Linked DNA regions of Luteitalea sp. TBR-22. The protein of the gene in region 2 interacts with the protein of the main gene of each other region in a pairwise test. Links are inferred from orthologs where the notes say so. Each region holds a gene or a part of one and is shown on either strand. Other genes may lie near its edges.

Region 1 (6,814 bases), 3.0 Mb from region 2 along the record:
CCGAAGGGCGGCGCGTGGGTGGACGGCAGCCTGTACGTGTCTGCGGCCCCGCACCTGCTGCGCCTGAAGGACACCAACGGTGACCTGGTCGCCGACGAGCGGGAGGTCGTCGTCACGGGCTGGACGCTCAACGTCAACGGCGCCGCGCTCGGTGGGCCGTTCCTCGGCCCCGATGGATACCTGTACCTCACGGACGCGCGTCGGGGCTTCCGCATCACGCGCAAGGAAGGCGACACGCTGGAGGGGAAGGGCGCGCGCATCTGGCGCGTCCGGCCGGACGGCACCGGTCTCGAGTGGGTGTCTGGCGGCGGGTTCGACAACTCGATCGAACTCGTCTTCATGCCGTCGGGCGACGTGGTCGGCACGATGACGTACTTCATCGAGCCGCGCGACGGCCTGCGCGACGCGCTGATGCACTGGGTGGAGGGCGGCGTCTACCCGAAGCCGCTCGACGTGATTGCCGCCGACAAGCTGAAGCTGACCGGCGACCTGATGCCGCCGATGACGATGCTGGCGCGCGTCGCGCCGTCGGGGCTGGCGCGCTACCGCGGCACGGCGCTCGGGCCCGACATGCACGGCAACCTGTTCAGCGCGCAGTTCAACACCGGGCGCGTGATGCGGCATGTCGTGTCGGCCAGCGGATCGACCTACCGCACCGAGGACTTCCCGTTCATGACGTCCACCAGCGGCGACTCGCACCCGACCGACGTGCTGCAGGACGCCGACGGCAGCCTCATCGTGATCGAGACCGGCGGCTGGTTCATCAAGGGCTGCCCGCTGTCGCGGGTGGCCAAGCCGGAAGTCGCCGGCGGCATCTACCGCATCCGCAGGGCCGGTGCCCCGGCCGTCACCGACCCGCGCGGCGGGTCGATTCCGTGGGCGTCGCTCACCCCGGCGCGGCTCGGCGGGCTGCTGGCCGACCCGCGGCCGGTCGTCCGCGATCGCGCCCTCGAGGCTCTCGTGCGCGCCGGCGAGGGCGGGGTGCCGACGCTGGCGAACGCGCGTCGGCTCGGCTCGGATCCCGAGACGCGGGCGGCCGTCGTCTTCGCGTTGCATCGCATCGGCACGCCGGCGGCGCGTGAGGCGGTCCGCGCGGCGCTTGCCGATCGCGACGTCGCGGTGCGCGTCGCGGCAGCGCGCAGCGCGGGCCTGGCGCGCGACGAGGCCGCGCTGCCCACCCTGCTGCGACTCGTGGTGACCGACGCGCCGGCGGTACGGCGGCAATCGGCGACGGCGCTCGAGCAGCTCGGCCGGTCCGAGGCGGTGCCCGCTCTGCTCAAGGCCGCGCAGGCGCCAGGCGACCGCTTCCTCGAGCACGCGATCATCCACGCGCTCATCGCGCTGAAGCAGCCCGAGCCGCTCGTCACGGCCCTGGGCTCGCCGGCCACCGCGGTGCGCCGCGCCGCGCTCATCGCCCTCGACCAGATGGACGGCGATCGGCTGACCCAGGACCACGTGCGTCCCTTCCTCACTTCGAAAGACGATGCGCTGTGGCGCACGGGGATCTGGGCCGCCTCGCATCATCCCGGCTGGTCGGACCTGGTGATCACGGGTGTGCGCGCGCGCCTCGACGCGCCGGCGCTGGCCGAGGCGGACGCCGCCGCCTTGCGCGATGTGATGGTCGGCGTGTGCAAGGACGGCGACGTGCAGCGCTTCATCGCCGCCGGCCTGGCCGGACAGCGGGCGCCGCTGCTGCTCGACGTGATGCAGGCGTGTCCCGTGAGCAAGGTGCCCGAGGCGTGGGTGGAGGCGCTGCGGACGCGGCTCGCGTCGGGCGACGCGGCGACGCGGGCTCGCGTGATGCGGCTGGTGGCGGCGCGCCGCATCGAGCCGCTCGCGCCCGACCTCGCGCGCCTCGCCGGTGATGCGGCGGCGCCCGTGCCGCAGCGCTTCGAGGCGCTCGACGCGCTCGTGCTCGTGAAGCCAGCGCTCGACGAGCCCACCTTCGCGTGGCTGTCCTCCCAGCTCGACAAGGCACAGCCGGCGCCGGTCCGCCAGCAGGCCGCCGGCATCCTCTCGCAGGCGGCGCTGACCGATGCCCAGCTCGTCGCCCTGGCCGAGACTCACGTCGCCACCACCGACGCCTTCCTCCTGCCGCGCATCGTCACGGCCTTCGATCGCAGCACGAGCGCCAGCGTCGGCACCGCATTGGTGAGGGCCCTCGAGCGATCGACCGACAGGCTCGACGTGCTGTCGGAGCGCGATCTCTCGACCCGCCTGGCGCGGTTCCCAGAGCCCGTGCCGACGCAGGCGGCGCCGTTGATGCTCGCCTTGCAGCAGCGGCAGAATGCCCGCCTGAAGCGGCTCGAGCAGATCGACGCCGGCCTCGGGCGCGGCGACATCGACGCCGGGCGGCGCCTGTTCTTCGGCAAGGCGACCTGCTCGACGTGCCATGCCGTGGGCTCGCAGGGGGCGGCGTTCGGGCCCGACCTGAGCAACATCGGCGAGATCCGCTCGCGCCACGACATCCTCGAGGCGATCCTCTATCCGAGCGCCAGCTTCGCGCGCGAGTACGAGACCTGGCGCGTGCGGACGAAGACCGGCGAGAACACCGGCATCGTGAAGGAGCAATTGCCGGATGCGCTGTTGCTCGAAACGGGCCCCGGCGCCTCGCTGCGCCTGCCGCGCGCGACCGTCGCATCGGTCGAGCCCGTCGAGTTCTCGATGATGCCGCCGGGCCTCGAGCAACTGCTCACGCCTGCGGAGCTGTCGAACCTGATCGCGTACCTCGAGGCGCTGCCCGACCCGCTGGATCGCAAGGCGAAGCGCTGAGCGTCGACATGAATGTCGACGCCTACGCCGGGGGGTACTGAAGGTCGACGCCCACGGATTGAGGGGAGGATGTCCGAGCCCCACGCGTAGCGGCCGACCTTCAGGTCGGCCGTCATCGCGATCCGCGATCAGTACAACGTGACCAGGACGCGCGTGCCGGCCTCGACGCGCGCGACGCCAATCGGCACCTCGACGTACCCGTCGGCGTCCGACAGGCTCGTCACGTCCCCGGAGCCCTTGAACACCGGCACGGCCCGATCGCCGTCGAGCCGCACCGGGTAGAACTGCAGCCGATCCACCGGCGACGACAACGCACGCGTGAGCGTCGCCTCACGCGTCACCGGCACGAGCGCGGGCAGGCCGGCCAGTCGCCGCACCAGCGGCCGCAGCAGTACGTACGCGTTGGACAGGCACGAGGTCGGGTTGCCCGGCATCGCCAGTACGAACTGCGCGCCGCCGTCCCGGTCGATCCGGGCGAATGCCGTCGGCTTGCCCGGCTTCACGGCGATGCCGTGGAACCGCACCTCGCCCCGCTCGGCGAGGATGTCGGCGCCGTAGTCCTGCTCGCCCACGGAGCTGCCGCCCGAGCACACGATGAGGTCGGCGCCGGCAGCCGCGTCGAAGGCGTCACGCCAGGCCTGCAGCGTGTCTCGCACCAGCGGCAGCGGGAGCACGTCGGCGCCCGACGCCCTGCACAGGGCGGCGAGCATCGCGCGGTTCGCGTCGTAGATGTGTCCGGCGGGCGGCGGACCTTCCGCGTCCCCGGCATCGAGGAGTTCGTCGCCGCTCGAGATCAGCGCCACCACGGGGCGCCGCCGCACGAGCAGCGTTCGCAGGCCGAAGGATGCCGCCACGCCGACCCGCGCTGGGGTGAGCACGTCGCCGCCGCGCAGCACCACCGCGCCGGTCCGGACGTCGTTGGCGCGGGGCGACACGTGGTCACCCGGGACCGCCGGGCGCGTGAACTTCACGCGGTCGGCGTCGCGCGACGTGCGCTCGACCATCACCATCGCGTCCGCGCCGTCGGGGATGGGCGCGCCGGTGGCCGTGTCCACGCAGGTGCCCGGTGCGACGGTCCCGGCAAACGCGGCACCGGGACGCGCGCGGCCGGCAAGGCGCAGCCAGACAGGCGCCGCGTCGGTGGCCTCGGCCACATCCGACGCCCGGACGGCGTAGCCGTCCATCGCCGACCGGTCGAAGCCGGGGACGTCGAACGGCGCCGGCACGTCGGCCGCGAGCACCCGGCCCGCGGCCTCGCCGACGGCCACCCACTCGGCGCCATCGACCACGCGTGCTGCCTCGTCGATGAGGCGACGCGCCTCCTCGAGCGGCAGCACGTCGCCGAAGGGCCGCATGCCACCGAACGCGCCGTCGCGTCCGGCGCGGGAGGCATCGCTCATGAAACCCGCCCTCCGTGGTCGTGCGGTCGGCTCGTGTTCACGGTTCCTCGCGCTCGACCGACCCGGCGTCGCAGGCCCCCTGCGGGCGCGCCACGCCGCGCTGGTCCGTCGCGGGGCACGTCGCCGCGATGCCGAGCGCCGGGCTCCCGACCTGCGGCATGTGCGTCAGTGTCGGCCCCCCGTTGGCGGCAAGCGGCCCCAGGAGTGGATCGGCGGCGATGACGTCGCTGGCCACGGCGCTGCACGATGCGTCCTGCGTGACGTTGTGCCCCCACGAGGTGATCGTCACGACCCCGGATCCGAAGGGGCCCAGTTCGCAGGCGTACCACTGGTTGCCCGAGACGATGCTGTTGAGGAGCGTCATCGACGCGTTGGCGGCGGTGAACGTCCCGACGAAGATGGCCGACGGTGCCCAGTCCGGCCCGGCGTTGCCCGTGAGGGTGGTGTTGGTCAGGGTCATGGCGCCGTCGGTCTGGAAGATGGCGCCGCCGTGCCAGCCCGTCGACCGGTTGCCGCTCAACGTGCTGTTGAGGAGCGTCGCGTTGCTCAGGCTGCGAATCCCCCCGCCGACGTCGGTGGAAGTGTTGCCGCTCAGGGTGCTGTTCTCGATCTGCACGCTGGCGCCGAAGAACGCGTACACGCCTCCGCCCGCCCCGTTGGTGGCGCTGTTGCCGCTCACCGTGCTGTTCCGCAGCCGCAAGGTGCTGCCACCCCCGTTGTAGATGCCGCCGCCGCCCTTCCAGAAGTCCAGGGCACCGCTCTTCATCACGTTGTTGGTGACGATGCACCGGTCCATGTCGAGGGTGCCGTTGTTGAGCACGCCGCCGGCCAGATCCCACCCGAAGCCGTTCGCGATGGTCAGATCGCGCAGCAACAACCCGGCGCCGGCGTCGACGATGAAGATCCGGTCGGCTCCGCCCCCGCTCAGGACGATCCCCGGCGCGGCCGCCGCGTCCACCGTCACCGTCTTGCCGCCCACCACGATCGGCCCGGCCAGCGGGATGGTGGCGCCAGCCAGCGACGGCGCGAAGGTGATGGTGCCGTTGTTGGCCACCGTGGCGACTGCCGCGCGCAGCGAGCCCGGGCCGGCGTTGGCCGACGTGGTGACGACGACCGACGACGGTTGCGTGAGGCCGACGCCGTCGATGAGGACGGGGCCGGTGCCCATGCCGGTGTCGGGCAGGCGGAAGCGATAGCCCCACACGCTCGTGCGCGTGAAGCCGTCGTTCGGGGCGCCGGCCGGCTGCGCGGCGCCGCGCGCGAAGTCGCTGAAGGGCAGGACCACCTCGCGCCACCCGCTGAAGTCGTCCACGAACGACGCGCCGAAGCGTTCCGACGAGTCAGGTCCGCGGTACACGCGCACGTAGTCGACGAGCATCGTGGCGGGGAAGACCGTGTCGGCGCCGACCGGGCCGCCAAAGTTGCCACCGACCGCGACGTTGAGGAGCAGGAAGAACGGGTGATCGAAGACCCACTGGCGCGGCGCCACGTCGGCCGGCGTGGCCGTGTGGTACTTCACGCCGTCCACGAACCAGTCGATCCGGCCGGGTTGCCACTCGACCGCCACCGTGTGGTACGCCTGGTGCGCGGGCGTGCCGAAGTCGTACGTGCCGAAGAAGGAGCTCCCGCCCGAGTAGCCCGGCCCGTGGATGGTCCCGAAGATCTCGTTGGGCACCCGTCCGACGAACTCCATGATGTCGATCTCGCCGGCCTGCGGCCAGCCGACCTGGCCGATGTTGGAGCCGAGGCTCCAGAAGGCCGGCCAGAGCCCCGCGCCCGCCGGCACCTTGACGCGCGCCTCGACGCGTCCGTACCCGAACTCGACCTTGTGCTGCGAGATCAGGCGCGCCGAGGTATAGCGGCACGGGCCGTAGTAGCAGGTGAGGGCGCCGTCGGCTTCGCGCACCGTGATGGCCAGGTGACCGGCGCCGTCGGTCGCCGCATTGGCAGGGTCGCCCGTGTAGTACTCGAGTTCCTCGTTGCCCCAGCCGGGGATGCCCTGCGCGGTGCCGTCCCCGACCTCGGGCGTCCAGTGTCTGGCGTCAGGCGAAGCGCCAGCCGCGCCGTCGAACTCGTCGGACCACACCAGCGTCCAGCCGGCCGGTCCGGGATCCGCGGCGCGGTTGTCGAGCACGTCCACGGCGATGGTGTCGCCGCTGTTGCGGCCGTAGTACCAGAAGCGCAGGCCATCGGCGGCGCTCCAGTCCTGGGGCGTGACGAACTCCCGGCCGAACCAGGCGTCGGCCCCACCCGCGGTCACCGCCTGGCCGTCGAACGTCCAGCCGTTCAGCGGCGTGGTGGCCGCACCACAGGCCTGGCCGATCTGCGAGGCGCGGAAGTGGAACACGAGGTCGAGGTCGCCGTCGCCGTCGGCATCCTGCAGGTGCCGACGAGGCACGCCAGCCGCGTCCACGTGGGCCTCGCGCGCGCCGGCAAAGGTGACGGTCCGTTCATCGAGCGTCGCGGCGTCGAACGACGGCGTCGTCGGCACCACCACCGCCACGACGCCGTTGCCGCCCTTGCAGCGGTTCCCCTGCACCTGCACCGCGATGCGGAGGGGCGGCGTCACCGACAGCACCGCTTCGTCGGTCGTCTGTCCCGGCAGCGCCAGCGGACCGTCGGCGGGAATCACCAGTCGGTCC
Region 2 (2,805 bases):
GGATCTCGGGAAAGCCTCGTCCCGCCTCGACCTGCACCACGCGCACGGCCAGGGTGAGGGTGTCGCCGGTGATGTCGACGCTGCCGGTCACCAGTTCGCGCACGCCGATCACCTGGGCGGCCCGCAACAGCGTCGCCCGCGACAACTCCCCGTCGGCAGGCAACTCGAGCGCATCGAAGGCCGCAACGCGATCGGTGCGCGGGACGGCGGGGCGCCCGAGGGCGGTCAGGGCGTCGCCGATCAGCAGGGCCGCGCCCTCGCCGAGCCACAGCGTCCGGGGATCCTGCCCCGCCGACCGCAGCGGCATCACCAGCACGGAGGGCTGCACGGACGGCCCCTGCGCAGCCGCGGGGGCGACCACGCTCCCCAGCAGCACACAGGCCAGCAGCACCCACCGGATCACGCGGCCTCCTCGCGCGGCTCGAGCGCGATCACGCACGCATCGCCCCCCTGCGCCCGGCACGTCACGACGCTGCCCGCGTAGGCCACGGGGTCGCGGGCGACCAGCGCCTCGAGGAACGCGACGTAGTAGCGGCAATGCGGCCCGGTCGACGGGTCACGCTGGTTGCAGAAGATCGACCCCTTGATCTCGATCTCCAGCCGCCGCTGCCGCACCCGGGTGCGGACCCTGGTGCCGCGGTAGGCGTGCTCGAAGTGGCGACGGGCCTGCTTGCCGACCTGCCGGAGTCGCAGCGTCACCGGCAGGAACTGCCCTCCCTGCCTCGCGGCCCAGCCCTGCCCGGCCAGCCACCACTCGGCGGCGTACGTGGCGGCCTGCGTCATCACCGCGTCGTAGGGCGCCTCTTCCTCGTGGCGCAGGAAGCTGAGGACGGCGGTGACCGGGGCGAGATTGACCGCATCTTCCCGCCAGCCGCGCGGCCGCAGGTAGCTCTCGTAGAACTCCAGCCGCATCGGGAGCAGGTCCGCGATGGCCTGGTGGAGGGCCGCGGCGAGCAGCCGGTCGATTCTCGCCTCACTCATTTTCTGGTAACGTTTTCGCGGTGAGTGGGCGTCCGGAGGGCCAGGCCGACCAGTGGACCGGCGTGGTCCTGGCCGGTGGCCGCAGCCGGCGATTCGGCGGCGTGGACAAGACCCGCTTGCCCCTGGGTGGCCGCACCCTGCTGGCGCGGGCGCTCGATGCGCTGGCGCCGTTCACCGCTGGTCGCCTGGTCGTCGGCGGCGCTCCGGTGGCCGGCGTGGCGCAGGTGGCCGATGCCGCCCCGGGAGAGGGTCCGCTCGGCGCAATCCTGACGGCCCTCGAGGCAATCGACACGCCGTACGCCCTGCTGCTGGCGGTCGACCTGCCCTTCATCCCAGGCTCCCTGCTCGGCAAGGTGCGGCGCGCTGGCGCGGAGGCCGCAGTGGCGCTCGTGCAGGCCCCGGATGGCCGGGTGCCGTTGTGCCTGTCGGTGCGGCGCGAGACCGCCCCGATCCTGCGCGAGTGGTTCGAACGGGGAACGCGCCGCGTGCGGGCGCTGGAGGACCTGGCGCCGTGCGCGTGGGTCGCCGCCGAAGCGGCGCCTCCGCCTGGCGCCCTGTGGAACGTCAACGATCCGCTTACCTATGCGCGGGCGCTCGAGATGGCGGAGCACGACTGCCCGGCATGCTAACCCACTGATCTGACCGAGTCAAACCGATGATCCTGCCTCTGCAGCAGGCCGTGCGAGCGGCGCTACGAGACACGCTGACAACACTTTACGGCCCCGAGGCCGTGCCGGCGACCCTCGTCGTCGAGACCCCGCCGACCCGCGCCCTCGGCGACCTCGCCCTGCCGTGCGCCTTCGAGCTCGCGCGTGTGCTCCGCAAGGCGCCCCGGGCGATCGCGCAGGAGATCGTCGCCGCGCTGCCTGCCATCCCGGGCGTGCGGAGCGTGCAGGCAGTCGGCGGCGGGTACATCAACGTGCATCTCGATCGCGCCGCGTTCCTGCGCACGCACCTCGGCCGGCCCGTCGCCGCCGAGGACCTGCCGGCCCGCGCCAAGACCATCGTCGAGCACACGGCCATCAACCCGAACAAGGCGGCCCACATCGGCCACCTCCGCAACGCCATCCTCGGCGACACGATCGGCCGCCTGCTGCGCTTCCTCGGCACGCCGGTCGAGATCCAGAACTACATCGACGACACCGGCGTGCAGGTCGCCGACGTCGTCGTCGGCTTCGAGCAGCTCGAGGGCAAGGGCCTCGACGAGGTGCGAGCGCTCGCCGCGGGCGAGAAGTTCGACTACTACTGCTGGGACCTCTACGCCCGCGTCACCGAGTGGTACGAGGCCGACCGCAGCACCCGCCTCGGGATCCGGGCGCGCACGCTGCACGCCATCGAACACGGCGAGGGCACGAGCGCCGAGATGGGGGCGGTGATCGCCGACGCCATCGTCCGCTGCCACCTGCGCACGATGGCCCGACTCGGCATCGACTACGACCTGCTGTCGTGGGAAGGCGACATCCTGCGGCTGCAGTTCTGGGCCACGGCCTTCGACATCCTCAAGAAGAACGGCACGGTCTACCTGCAGACGGAGGGCAAGCTGAAGGGGTGCTGGGTGATGGAGATCGACGAGGACGTCGACTCCACGCTCGCCCAGGGCGAGGCCGCCGACGTCGAGGGCCCCGAGGGCGCGGACGCGGACGCCGACGGCGTCAACCCGCGCGAGAAGGTCATCGTCCGCTCCAACGGCACGGTGACCTACGTCGGCAAGGACATCGCGAACCAGTTCTGGAAGTTCGGCCTGCTCGGCAAGGACTTCGCGTACCGCCCGTTCGCCACGCGGCTGGCCGGCGACACGCTCTGGGCCACCACCACCACGGGCGG

Evidence for each region. Proteins that work in one complex are often made in the same cells at the same time.
Region 1: the proteins of TBR22_RS16900 (region 2) and glp interact in binary tests that used the Escherichia coli proteins (3 or more experiments, as listed by UniProt). The link is inferred for Luteitalea sp. TBR-22 from one-to-one orthologs.

Annotation. Positions count from the first base shown.
Region 1 is NZ_AP024452.1:1,043,472-1,050,285, forward strand. What follows is about bases 2,037-4,993. They hold glp (gephyrin-like molybdotransferase Glp), read right to left. Parts: upstream 4,173-4,993; coding sequence 2,901-4,172; downstream 2,037-2,900. Other genes in these bases: TBR22_RS04295 (PVC-type heme-binding CxxCH protein), read left to right, coding at 2,037-2,772; TBR22_RS04305 (family 16 glycosylhydrolase), read right to left, coding at 4,210-4,993. In the rest of the region: more of TBR22_RS04295, read left to right, coding at 1-2,036; more of TBR22_RS04305, read right to left, coding at 4,994-6,814. UniProt on the Escherichia coli protein: Catalyzes the insertion of molybdate into adenylated molybdopterin with the concomitant release of AMP.
Region 2 is NZ_AP024452.1:4,014,893-4,017,697, forward strand. It holds TBR22_RS16900 (molybdenum cofactor guanylyltransferase), read left to right. Parts: upstream 1-1,001; coding sequence 1,002-1,610; downstream 1,611-2,805. Other genes in the region: TBR22_RS16890 (tetratricopeptide repeat protein), read right to left, coding at 1-403; TBR22_RS16895 (hypothetical protein), read right to left, coding at 400-981; TBR22_RS16905 (arginine--tRNA ligase), read left to right, coding at 1,637-2,805. UniProt on the Escherichia coli protein: Transfers a GMP moiety from GTP to Mo-molybdopterin (Mo-MPT) cofactor (Moco or molybdenum cofactor) to form Mo-molybdopterin guanine dinucleotide (Mo-MGD) cofactor.